3 regions of the Pseudomonas vranovensis genome follow, and region 3 is predicted to be linked to each of the others. Evidence: predicted binding sites of a transcription regulator. Region 3 holds the regulator's gene; each other region holds the start of a gene.
What was found. Region 3 encodes FliA, which starts transcription of late flagellar genes. Its sites were predicted from a motif close to CTAAAGTTTNNNNNNNNNNNGCCGNTAA; they were not measured.
Positions count from the first base shown of each region.

Region 1: the regulator FliA is predicted to act here: its motif matches at 1,884-1,911, upstream of ABVN19_RS18500 (methyl-accepting chemotaxis protein).
Region 2: the regulator FliA is predicted to act here: its motif matches at 2,226-2,253, upstream of ABVN19_RS13525 (methyl-accepting chemotaxis protein).

Region 1 covers NZ_CP159259.1:3,958,371-3,962,771, reverse strand. Annotated here, with positions in the region: gene ABVN19_RS18515 (DUF1631 domain-containing protein) at 1-363, shown strand, start outside; gene ampD (1,6-anhydro-N-acetylmuramyl-L-alanine amidase AmpD) at 442-1,008, shown strand; gene ampE (regulatory signaling modulator protein AmpE) at 1,005-1,838, shown strand; gene ABVN19_RS18500 (methyl-accepting chemotaxis protein) at 1,995-4,025, shown strand; gene fabV (enoyl-ACP reductase FabV) at 4,193-4,401, shown strand, end outside.
Region 2 covers NZ_CP159259.1:2,938,069-2,942,469, forward strand. Annotated here, with positions in the region: gene ABVN19_RS13515 (FecR family protein) at 1-687, shown strand, start outside; partial or broken gene ABVN19_RS13520 (Na+/H+ antiporter family protein) at 714-2,034, opposite strand; gene ABVN19_RS13525 (methyl-accepting chemotaxis protein) at 2,294-4,401, shown strand, end outside.
Region 3 covers NZ_CP159259.1:3,267,118-3,271,518, reverse strand. Annotated here, with positions in the region: gene flhF (flagellar biosynthesis protein FlhF) at 1-230, shown strand, start outside; gene fleN (flagellar synthesis regulator FleN) at 350-1,183, shown strand; gene fliA (RNA polymerase sigma factor FliA) at 1,180-1,920, shown strand; gene ABVN19_RS15205 (chemotaxis response regulator CheY) at 2,025-2,399, shown strand; gene ABVN19_RS15200 (protein phosphatase CheZ) at 2,420-3,208, shown strand; gene ABVN19_RS15195 (chemotaxis protein CheA) at 3,221-4,401, shown strand, end outside.

The sequences.
Region 1 (4,401 bases), 690 kb from region 3:
CGGGTACTGGTACTCGACGAAATTGTTCTCGCCAGCCCGGAACATCCCGGGCCCGTGCATGGCCTGGTACACCTGGCGGATGATGATCCGGCCTTGCTGCAAGTGCAGCGATTGCGAATCGGCAACTGGGTCGAGTTGAGCGAAGAGGGGGACGTGCAGCGTTGCAAGCTGATCGCCCAGATCGCCAGCACCGACAGGTTCATCTTCGTCAATCGTACCGGCATGAAGGTGCGTGACTACTCGCGCATGGCGCTGGCGGTTGCCCTGGACCGTGGCGATGTGCGCTCGCTGGATGACACGCTGCTGTTTGATCGCGCGCTGGACTCGGTGCTCGGTAAACTGCGCCTGGCCCAGGCGCGCTAGTGCGAATGTGTTTTAACGATGCATCCCGCAACGCCTCGGGGCATACTGGGGCAGTGCTCTCGTGCCTCAGGATTTTCTATGCAACTGGACCGCGCTACAGGCTGGTTCGCCGGTGTCACCCATTGCCCCTCGCCGAACTTCAACGCCCGCCCCGAGGGTGAAGTCATTTCCCTGCTGGTGATTCACAACATCAGCCTGCCGCCTGCGCAGTTCGCCACCGGCAAGGTCCAGGCGTTCTTCCAGAACCGCCTGGACCCCAACGAGCATCCCTACTTCGATGGCATCAAGGACCTGCGAGTGTCGGCGCACTTCTTGATCGAGCGTGACGGCAAGGTCACTCAGTTTGTCTCCTGCCTGGACCGTGCCTGGCATGCCGGGGTCTCGTGCTTCGATGGGCGTGAGGGGTGCAACGACTTCTCCATCGGTATAGAGCTTGAAGGCACCGACGAGTTGCCCTTTACCGATGCCCAATACCAGGCGCTTGAACGGCTGACCCGGCAGATCCGGGCGGCCTGGCCCGCTATTGACGACCAGCGGATTCAAGGCCACAGCGACATTGCCCCGGGACGCAAGACCGACCCTGGCCAGGCATTCGACTGGCCGCGCTACCGTGCGGCCCTCAAGGATAACGAGGACAGATCATGACTTTTCTGGTGTTGTTACTGGTGCTCTGGTTCGAGAAGTTCTCGGCCCTGCGCCAGCGACTGCAGCGTGATGGTTTCTTTCGCAGCGAACTGGCTCGCCTGGAGCGCAACGGCAAAAGCCACCCCTGGTGGGTATTGGCGATCCTGGTGCTGCTGCCGGTCGCGTTGCTGGCCCTGCTCACGCACGTACTTGAACCGGTGGCCTACGGGTTGCTGGCGCTGCCGGTGCATTTGCTGGTGCTGATCTACAGCCTGGGGCGTGGCGATGTGAAGGCTTCCCTGGGACCGTTTCGCGATGCCTGGCGGCGCGGTGACGAACAGGCGGCAGTGCATGTGGCCGAACGCGACCTGGGTGTGACCGGCGATAGCGCGCAATCCTTGCTCGAACGGGTCCAGGGGCATCTGTTGTGGCAGGCCTACCAGAGCTTTTTTGCGGTTATTTTCTGGTATGTGCTGCTGGGGCCCGCCGCTGCGCTGGCCTATCGCCTGCTGGCCCTGACAGCCGAACATGCCCGTCACCCGGCACTGCAGGAACGTGCCCAGCAATTGCGCCATGCCTTCGACTGGGCACCGGTGCGAGTGCTGGGCGTGAGCTTCGCCCTGGTGGGCAACTTTTTGGCCGTGAGTCGGGTGATGCTGCATGAACTGCTCAACTGGAACATCACCGCCGCTCGCTTGATTGCTACGGTAGGCCAAGTGGCGGGGGAGATGCCCGCCAGCGCGGCGGCAGGCCCCGAGGGCCTGGTCGGGCTGGACTCGCTGTGGGAGCTGCTGCTGCGCTCGGCGGTGCTCTGGTATGCCTGTTTTGCCCTGTGGACCGTACTGGGCTGAGGCATTGCGCGGGGCGGCCATTGGTCCGCCCCGCTGACGGTTTACCTTAAGTTACAAAACCCCCTTCCGATATACGTTATACAGGTGCCGGCGAAGACCATCGGTGGCCTAGTGCCATTGTGTGCGCAAAAACAATAAGAATCGGAGGGTACACCCTTGAAGAGCCTGTTGTATCCGGCCATCGCGCTGATGAATCGGCTGAGCTTCGGGATGAAGTTCAGCCTGATCAGTATTCTGTTTTTCCTGCCCATGCTGGTGACCAACTATTACCTGGTCCGTGACTCCTACCGACAGTTCCACGCCACCCAGGTCGAGCTGCAGAGCCTTGAGTTGCTAGGCAGCAGCCTGGCCTTGCGCGGCAACCTGGAAACCCTGGGCAACCTGGTGCAGATTAATGCGGTGCTCGGGCAGTCGGGCAAGGCCGAAAATGTCGAAACGCAGATCGCCAGTCTCGAACAACAGGTGATGAGCCGCTTATCAGGGCTTTCGGCCGTTATCGCCGACGAGGACCAGGCCCGGGATCTTCACGCCAGGCGCGACGAGATGCTTGCCCAGTTGAAGGCTGCCCAGGCGGAGTCGTCGCTGCAAAGCAAGGTCGCCATGCTGGACAAGTTGCTGGGCCAGGCCCAGGTGCTGAGCAAGATGATTGCCAGCCAGGCCGGGCTGAACCAGGACAGCGACTCTGCCATTCGCCAACTCAGCGAGCTGATGACCACGGTCACCCCGGAAGTGACCCAGGTGTTGGGCGAAGGTCGAGCCATGGGCGCGTACTCACTGGGGCAGGGCTTTCTCAATTCGGCGGTCAGTACCCGTTTTGAAGACTTGCTGCAGCGCCTGGATAAACTGGGCGCCGACTATGCCCTGAAACTCCAGGACGCCCTGGCCACCGAGCCCGGTGCCCATGCCAAGCTGAGCACCCTGGCCCAGCGCAGCCAGGCATCGCTCAAGCAAGCCGGCGAGTTGTTCGAGGAACAGGTAGTGGTTGCCGATACCCTGGATGCTCCTTGGCCGGCGTTCTACCAGCAAGTCAGCGACCTGATGGCACAGACCTACGCGTTGAACACGGCGACTGGCGAATTCCTCGACCAGTTATTGCAGCAGCGTCTGGCCGAGCACCGCCTGCACATGATCGTGCTGGTGTCGGCGCTGGCCGGCGTGTTCTTGTTGATCGTCTACCTCTACGGCGGCTTTTATGCCTCGACCCGCCATACGCTCAAGTCCCTCGGTGCGGTAATGGACAAGGTGGCCGCGGGCGACATGACGGTTAATTTCCAGCTCAGCAGTCGCGACGAGCTGGGGGAGCTGGGGCAAGTGTTCAATGGCACCGTGCAGCGCATTCATGACTTGATCGAGCAGGTCGGCCACACCGTGGTTGAAGTCGAGCGCCAGGCTGAACAAGTGCATGCGGTGTCGGCGCGCAGTAACCAGGCGGTCAGCGGTCAGCGCGGGCAGATCGAGCAAGTGACCACGGCCATGAACCAGATGTCGGCCACTGCCCAGGAAGTGGCGCGCAGCGCTGCAGCGGCGGTCAACAGCGCCCACAGCGTCAACCAGGAGACGGTCAGCGGGCGCGGCCTGGTGGAGTCTCAGCAGGGCAATATTGCCCGGCTGGCAGGGGAAATCGACCAGTCGGTGGCGGTCATCCACCAGTTGGCCGGTGACAGCCAGGCGATCAGCCGGGTGCTGGAAGTGATCAAGAGCATTGCCGAGCAGACCAACTTGCTGGCCCTCAATGCTGCCATCGAGGCAGCCCGGGCGGGAGAACAGGGACGTGGATTTGCGGTGGTGGCCGACGAGGTTCGCACCCTGGCCAAGCGTACCCAGCAGTCGACCGAGGAAATCGAGCAGATGATCTCGCGGCTGCACGGCGGCGTCGGTGCGGCGGTCAAGGCGATGGACGCCAGCCATCAGGTGGCGGCCGGTACGGTCGGGCAGTCGCAACAGGTGCAACAGGCGCTGGAGAACATACTCGCAGCGGTGGGCAGCATCGTCGACCAGAACCAGCAGATTGCCGCTGCGGTGGAACAACAGACGGCAGTGGCCCAGGACATCGACCAGAACATCGTCGAGATCAACCGGGCGGCGGAACACACCACCCAGGGGGCGCACCAGACCGAGGACGCCAGCCGTCAGTTGTCGGCCCAGGTGATGGAGCTCAAGCGCTTGATCGGTGCATTCAGGGTCTGAGTGATGTTGCTGAACTTTTCCACGCTGTGACAAAGTAGCGCCCTGAGGGATTCCAGGGAGCCGGATGTGTCGGCAACGCCGCGGGTGTAGTCTCACCCTCACAGCAACGGAACCTCGAGTCCCCGCGATTCGGCTCCCTCAGCAAATTCACTGACGAGGTACAGACATTGGCCATCATCCATCCTAAAGTTCGCGGTTTTATCTGCACCACTACGCACCCGACCGGTTGCGAGCTAAATGTACGTGATCAGATCGAAGCCACCCGCAAGCAGGGCGTGCGCAAGGATGGTCCGAAGAAGGTCCTGGTCATCGGTGCATCCAGCGGCTACGGCCTGGCGGCCCGCATCACCGCAGCCTTCGGTTTTGGCGCCGATAC
Region 2 (4,401 bases), 330 kb from region 3:
GAGCAAGGTTGGCTGCCCAACAGCTACCAGCACCTGGAAAGCACCAATACAATCACTCATGCCGTGCTCGAGGATGGCAGCGAGGTCGAACTGAACCTGGCCAGCGAATTGCGCTATAGCAACTACAAGGGCGAACGCCGGGTCACGCTGATCAAGGGCGAGGCCTTCTTCAAGGTCCGACACGATAGTCAGCACCCGTTCATCGTGCATGCGGCCAACGGCCAGACCCGAGTCACCGGTACCCAGTTCAACGTGTGGAAGTATGAGGATCGGGTCAAGGTGACCCTGGTCGAAGGCTCGGTACTGGTCGACAGCAACAGCCAGGATACCGAGGGCGGCTACCGCCTGGTCCCGGGCATGCAGGCCAGCTACCAGGCCGGCGACTACGAGCCGCATTTGAGCCAGACCTACGCCCAGGACACCAGTCTGTCCTGGCGCAATGGCAAGTTGATCCTCGACAACCTGAGCCTCGAGCAGGCTCTGCCACAGATCAATCGCTACCTGGAAAAGCCGTTGCTGCTGGCCGACGAGAGCATCGGCAACATTCGCATCAGCGGCGTGTATGACACTGCCCAGATCAACCGCCTGGTGGGCAACCTGCCCAAGGTGTTGCCGGTCTACCTGACGCGCAACAAGCAGGGCAACATGGTGCTGAACCGCATCTCGCCGCCACCTTCGCGGGGTTGAGCCTTGCGCCCAACCCCGCTTTTCCCCTAGAGCATCATTGCCGCCAGCCAACCGAACGCCAGCAACGGCAGGTTGTAGTGGATGAAGGTCGGTACCACGGTGTCCCAGATGTGGTGATGCTGGCCGTCGACGTTCAGGCCCGAGGTCGGACCGAGGGTCGAGTCCGAGGCCGGCGAAGCCGGCATCCCCCAGGGCGCCCGCGGTACCGACGATACACACGGTGGCCACCGGGTCGAAGCCCAGTTGCACGCACAGCGGCACGAAGATCGCGGCCAGGATCGGTACGGTAGAGAACGACGAACCGATGCCCATGGTCACCAACAAACCCACCAGCAGCATCAGCAGTGCGCCAACGCCCTTGCTGTGGTTGATCCACGCAGCCGAAGCCTCGACCAGGCTCTTGACCTCACCGGTGGCCTTCATCACTTCGGCAAAGCCTGAGGCCGCAATCATGATGAAGCCGATCATGGCCATCATCTTCATGCCTTCGGTGAACAGGTCGTCGGTTTCTTTCCAGCGCACGATCCCCGACACCGAGAAAATCAGGAAGCCCGCCATGGCACCGATGATCATCGAGTCCAGCCACAGCTGAATGACGAACGCCGCGGCAATGGCCACGCCGGCCACCAGCAAGGTCAGCGGGTTGTAGCGCACCGACACCTGCTCGACCTTCTCGATTTTCTCAAGATCGTAGACGCGTTTTTTCCGGTAGCTGAACAGCACCGCCACCAGCAGGCCGAAGAGCATCCCCGCCGCCGGGATCGCCATGGCATGGGTAACATTGACGCCGCTGACATCCACCCCGCTGCGGCTGACGTTGGCCAGCAGGATTTCATTGAGGAAGATGTTGCCAAAGCCCACTGGCAGGAACATGTACGGGGTGATCAGGCCGAAGGTCATGACGCAGGCAATCAGGCGTCGGTCCAGCTGCAGCTTGGTCAGCACATATAGCAGTGGCGGCACCAGCAGCGGAATGAAGGCGATGTGGATCGGCAGGATGTTCTGCGACGAAATCGCCACCACCAGCAACAGGCCGATCAGCAGCCATTTGACCTTGGCGGTCGAGTCGTGCCCCTGGCGGTCGACCATTGTCAGAATGCGATCGGCCAGGGCATGAGCCATGCCGGACTTGGCAATGGCCACGGCAAACGCCCCGAGCAAGGCATAGGACAACGCCACGGTGGCACCGCCGCCCAGGCCGCCATTGAACGCCTTGAGCGTACCTTCGATACCCAGGCCACCCACCAGCCCACCGGCCAGCGCGCCGACGATCAGGGCGATCACCACATGCACGCGGGACAGACTCAATATCAGCATGATGCCGACCGCGGCAATTACTGCATTCATTCCTGTGACCTCTAGAAACCAGACAAAAAGCGACCGATTCGGCAACAGACTGCTCGGGGCAGTGGCCGAACGACGGGTATTTTTTATGGAGGGCGCACACTCTGAAGCACCCCCTCGCGCTTGTCAAAGTCAAGCGTTGGACGGGTGTCGTCTGGGTGAACGAAAACGACGCAATTGAATTGAACGTTTGAATAAAGAAGCGGGATATCCGGCCGATAACCTCCGCAGCCTCAGACTTTCAGAATCAAGGGACTTCGCCATGCCTTTCAGACAACTGTCCATTCAGTGGAAGATCACCCTGTTGGCGGGCTTGTGCCTGGCCAGCATTGTCACACTGCTGGTGGGCCTTTCGCTGTACCGCATGGAGCACAGCTCGGAACTGGTGAAGGCCAGCAGCATGCACATGCTGACCGAAGCGGCCCAGGGACGCATCGAATCCCAGGGCGAAGTCCAGGCCCTGAACATCCGCCGCCAATTCATGGATGCCTACCAGTACGGTGCCGGCTTTTCCCGGCAGGTACTGTTCTTGCGTGAACAGGCCGAGAAGCGTTTTCTCGACGCCTTCGACCTGCGCGAAGATTTGACCCGCCAGGTACGCGCAGCCTTGCAGGCCAATCCTGACTTGCTCGGCCTGTCACTGGTATTCGAGCCCAATGCCTTGGACAACAAGGACGAACTGTTCGCCAATCAAGAGGAACTGGGCAGTAACGAAAAAGGCCGCTTTGCCCTGTACTGGTCGCAACCGACCCCGGGCCAGCTCACCTCCATGGCCCTGCCCGAGCATGACCTTGCCGATACCAGCATCGGCCCCAGCGGCGAGCCCGCCAACTTCTGGTCGGTGTGCCCGCGCACCACGCGCAAGACGTGCGTGATCGAGCCCTACTTCTACGCGATCGACGGCCAGCAGGTACTGATGACCAGTATCGTGTTCCCGCTGATGGTGGCCGACAAGGTCGTCGCCACCCTGTCCATCGACATCAACCTCAACAGCCTTCAGGCCATGAGCCAACAGGCCAGCCGCAACCTGTACCAGGGCCAGACACACGTCAGCATTTTGAGCCCGGCGGGCCTGCTGGCGGGCTACAGCCCGGATGCCGGCAAACTGGCCCAGCGCTTTGACCAGGTAGACCGCGACAAAGGCGCCGAGCTGGTACGCCTGCTGGCCGACAGCATTCCACTGCACAGCATCCACCATGAGCAGCGCCTCAAAGTGCTGGCTTCCTTTGCCCCAATTCCCGGCGGCAAGGCCTGGGGCGTGTTGCTCGATGTACCGGAGAGTGCCCTGACCGGTCCGGCCGAAGCACTCAAGCAAGAGCTCGACCGGAGCAACACCAGCGGCATGCTGATCGAACTGGGCCTGGGTGGACTGGCGGCCGTCGTCGGCCTGCTGCTGATCTGGCTGATGGCCCGTGGCGTGACCCGGCCGATCCTCGGTGTGGCTGACATGCTCAAGGACATCGCCAGCGGCGAAGGCGACCTGACCCGTCGCCTGCACTACGACAAACGCGATGAACTGGGCGAGTTGGCTGGCTGGTTCAACCGCTTCCTGGACAAACTGCAGCCGACCATTGCCGAGGTCAAACGCTCGGTGCAGGCGGCGCGCGACACCGCCGACCAATCCTCGGCAATTGCCACCCAGACCAGCGCCGGCATGGAGCAGCAGTACCGCCAGGTCGACCAGGTGGCTACCGCTTCCCATGAAATGAGCGCCACTGCCCAGGATGTCGCCCGCAGCGCCGCGCAAGCAGCGCAGGCAGCCCGCGATGCCGACCAGGCCACGCGCCAGGGCCTGGCGGTGATCGACCGCACCACTACCAGCATCGACACCCTGGCCGCCGACATGAGCACGGCCATGAGCCAGGTAGAAGGCCTGGCCGAGAACAGCGAGAAAATCGGCTCGGTGCTGGAGGTGATCCGCTCCATCGCCGAACAGACCAACCTCCTGGCCCTCAACGCAGCCATCGAAGCCGCTCGCGCCGGTGAAGCGGGCCGCGGTTTTGCCGTGGTCGCCGATGAGGTACGCAACCTGGCCCGCCGTACCCAGGAGTCGGTGGAAGAAACCCGCCAGGTGATCGAAGAACTGCAAGCGGGCACCCGCGACGTGGTCGGTGCGATGGACAGCAGCCATCGCCAGGCCCAGGGCAGTGTCGAGCAAGTGGGCCAGGCGGTTACCGCCCTGCAGCAGATTGGTGATGCCGTTACCGTGATCAACGACATGAACCTGCAGATCGCCAGCGCCGCCGAGGAGCAGAGTGCTGTGGCCGAGGAAATCAACAACAACGTCGCGACCATTCGCGATGTGACCGAGTCGCTGTCGGAACAGGCCAACGAATCGGCGCGGGTCAGCCAGTCGCTCAACAGCCTGGC
Region 3 (4,401 bases):
TTGATGAAACGGCCAGCCTCGGCGAAGTCCTGAGCCTGGCCATCAGTCATGAATTGCCAGTGGCCTATCTAACCGATGGGCCGCGCATTCCTGACGATCTGCACTTGCCGCGTCGCCACCAGCTGGTGAGCCGTGCGGTCAGCGTGCAGATGCAGGAGGAGCCCAGCGAAGAGGCGATGGCCGATATGTTCGCTGATCTCTACCACAGCCACGGCAAGCGTGTTGGCTGAGGTGATTGTGAAGACGTTGCAAAGTATCTGCATTGATGGTCTGCCATGCATTTTTCAGGTGTTGAAAGCGCAGCCGGCTATGTGGCCTCGGTCTAAGCAAGACAAGGTATTGAACAAACATGGGTAGCATGCATCCCGTACAGGTAATCGCCGTAACAGGCGGTAAAGGTGGCGTCGGCAAGACCAATGTGTCGGTGAACCTGTCGTTGGCGTTGGCAGAGCTTGGCCGTCGGGTCATGCTGCTGGACGCCGACCTGGGCCTGGCCAATGTCGACGTCCTGCTGGGGCTTACTCCCAAGCGGACCCTGGCTGACGTCATCGAAGGCCGCTGTGAATTGCGCGACGTGCTGTTGCAGGGGCCGGGCGGTGTGCGCATCGTACCGGCCGCCTCTGGCACACAGAGCATGGTGCACCTGGCACCGGCACAGCACGCAGGCCTGATCCAGGCGTTCAGCGAACTGGGTGACAACCTCGATGTGTTGGTGATCGACACCGCTGCGGGTATCGGTGACTCGGTGGTCAGTTTTGTCCGCGCCGCGCAGGAAGTGCTGCTGGTGGTGTGCGACGAGCCGACCTCGATCACCGACGCCTACGCGCTGATCAAGCTGCTCAATCGCGATTACGGCATGAACCGTTTCCGCGTGCTGGCCAATATGGCGCAGAGTCCGCAGGAAGGTCGCAACCTGTTCGCCAAGTTGACCAAGGTCACGGATCGCTTCCTGGACGTGGCCCTACAATACGTCGGCGCCGTTCCGTACGACGAATGCGTGCGCAAGGCGGTGCAAAAGCAGCGTGCGGTCTATGAAGCCTTCCCGCGTTCCAAGTGCGCGCTGGCATTCAAGGCCATTGCCCAGAAAGTCGACACCTGGCCGTTGCCGGCCAACCCGCGGGGTCACCTGGAGTTTTTCGTCGAGCGCCTGGTGCAGCCGACGAGCGCGGGCCCTGTGCTATGAGCGCCAGCGGATATCGGATGTACAGCAAGGCATCGCGAGATGCCCAGTATGAGTTGATCGAGCGTTATGCGCCGTTGGTCAAGCGCATCGCCTATCACCTGCTGGCGCGTCTGCCGGCCAGTGTGCAGGTGGAGGATCTGATCCAGGCCGGCATGATCGGCCTGCTCGAGGTGTCCAACAAGTACGACGCCAGTAAGGGTGCCAGTTTCGAGACCTACGCCGGCATCCGAATCCGCGGCGCAATGTTGGACGAAGTGCGTAAAGGGGACTGGGCGCCACGTTCGGTTCACCGCAACACCCGTATGGTCAGCGACGCGATTCGCGCAATTGAAGCAAAAACCGGTCGTGACGCTAAAGATCACGAGGTTGCTGCCGAACTTCAATTGAGTCTCGATGATTACTACGGGATCTTGAATGACACCCTGGGCAGTCGCCTGTTCAGTTTCGACGACCTGTTGCAGGACGGCGAACACGAAGGCCTGCACGAGGATGGCGCCAGTGCCCAGCTCGAGCCGTCGCGCGACCTGGAAGACGAGCGTTTCCAGGCAGCCTTGGCCGACGCCATCGCCAACCTGCCGGAACGTGAGCGTCTGGTCCTGGCCCTGTACTACGACGAAGAGCTGAACCTCAAGGAAATCGGTGAGGTCCTGGGGGTCAGCGAGTCACGTGTCAGCCAGTTGCACAGCCAGTGTGCAGCGCGTTTGCGCAGTCGCCTGGGAGAATGGCGAGCGCGTTGAACGCAGGTTCAATGCAGTCGCGAAATGTAGTGCCCGAATTGATTGAATGCGCGTTCTGCGCTGAGCGCGTTAAAGACTGCTTGGAGGTCTAATTGAACAAAGACATGAAAATCCTCATCGTCGACGATTTCTCGACGATGCGGCGGATCATCAAGAACCTGCTGCGTGACCTGGGCTTCACCAACACCCAGGAAGCTGACGACGGCAACACCGCATTGCCGATGCTCGAAAGCGGCCATTTCGACTTTCTCGTGACCGACTGGAACATGCCTGGCATGTCCGGCATCGACCTGCTGCGCAAAGTGCGCGCCGACGAGCGCCTCAAGCACCTGCCGGTGCTGATGGTCACCGCCGAGGCCAAGCGCGAGCAGATCATCGAAGCGGCCCAGGCCGGCGTCAACGGCTATGTGGTCAAGCCTTTCACGGCCCAGGTGCTGAAAGAAAAGATCGAGAAGATCTTCGAGCGCGTCAACAGCTGAAGACACGCCACGGGGGCGCTATGGAGCAAACACAAACATCCTTGGGCGAGTTCGAGTCCACGCTCAAGAAGCACGCCCAGGAGCTGGTCGACAGCCTCGAGCGAGGCAAGTTCGGCGACGCGGTACAACTGATCCATCAGCTGAACCAGACCCGTGACCGTGGCCTGTACCAGGAAGTCGGCAAGCTTACGCGCGAGCTGCACAGTGCGATCGTCAGCTTTCAGATCGACCCGCACATGCCGCAGGCCGAAGAAGTGTCGCAGATCACCGACGCGACCGAGCGCCTGTCCTACGTGGTCAAGCTGACCGAAGGCGCGGCCAACCGCACCATGGACCTGGTCGAAGCGAGTACCCCGGTACTCAATGAGCTGGGCGAAGAGGCGAGGGCGCTGAGCGTTGACTGGCAGCGCTTCATGCGTCGCGAAGTGGCGGCACCGGAGTTTCGTGAGCTGGCCAAGCGCGTCGACAGTTTCCTGACGCGCAGCGCCGAGGGCAACCGCAAGGTCGCCGGGCACCTCAACGACATTCTGCTGGCTCAGGACTACCAAGACCTGACCGGCCAGGTGATCAAGCGCGTTACTGCGCTGGTCACCGAAGTAGAAAGCAATCTGCTCAAGCTCGTGCTGATGGCCAGTCAGGTCGACCGCTTTGCCGGTATCGAACATGACCACCAGCAGCTGCGTGCTGAAAAAGATCAAGAAAAACATCCGGCCCGGGGTGAAGGTCCGCAGATTCATGCCGATAAACGTGAAGACGTTGTGTCCGGTCAGGACGATGTCGATGATCTGCTGTCCAGCCTGGGTTTTTAGGGAGCACGTTTAATGAGCTTCGGCGCCGATGAAGAAATCCTTCAGGATTTTCTGGTAGAAGCCGGCGAGATTCTTGAGCAACTGTCCGAGCAACTGGTCGAGCTGGAAAGCCGTCCGGATGATGCCGACCTGCTCAATGCGATCTTTCGCGGTTTTCACACTGTAAAAGGGGGCGCCGGCTTCCTCCAGCTCAACGAGCTGGTGGAGTGCTGCCACATCGCCGAAAACGTTTTCGACATCCTGCGCAAGGGTGAGCGGCGCGTCGATGCCGAGCTGATGGACGTGGTCCTGGAAGCCCTGGATACCGTCAACAGCATGTTCGGCCAAGTGCGTGAGCGCACCGATGTCACCCCGGCCACGCCTGAGCTGCTGGCGGCCTTGTCGCGCCTGGCCGAGCCGGCTGGCGCCGAGCAGGCACCGGCGTCGGCACCAGAGCCGGCGCCAGAAGCCCCGGTTGCTGCCGAAGCGGACATTACCGATACCGAGTTCGAACAACTGCTCGACTCGCTCAATGCCGTCAAGGCCGAGGCTGAAGCCCAGGCCCAGGCACCCGACGCCGCCAGCGATGAAATTACCGATGCCGAGTTCGAGTCGTTGCTCGACCAGTTGCACGGCAAAGGCCAGTTCGCCCCCGACAGCCTTGCGGCGCCCGCGGTGGCGGAACCGGTAGCGGCCCAGGGTGCCAGCGACGAAATCACCGATGACGAATTCGAAGCGTTGCTTGACCAATTGCATGGCAAGGGCACCTTTGCCGTCGATGCGTTGCCTGCTGCTGCGGCCCAGGCGTCTGCGCCGACATCCGAGCCAGCCGGCGATCACATCAGCGAACACGAATTCGAAGCCCTGCTCGATGAACTGCACGGCAAGGGCAAGTTCACCCCCGACAGCGTGGCCCCGGCCGCGTCGCCAACCGCGGCGGTAGCGGCCAAGCCTGCACCGGCCCCGACCCCGGTGGCGGCTGCCAAACCAACGGCCCCGGCTGCGCCTGCCAAGGCTGCCGCACCCGCACCGGCCCGACAGCCGTCGCCCACTGCCGAGAAGCACCCGGCCAGCGAAGCGGAAACCACCGTGCGGGTCGATACTGCACGCCTGGACGAGATCATGAACATGGTCGGCGAGCTGGTGCTGGTGCGTAACCGCCTGGTGCGCCTGGGTCTGAACAGCGGCGATGAAGCCATGTCCAAGGCGGTGTC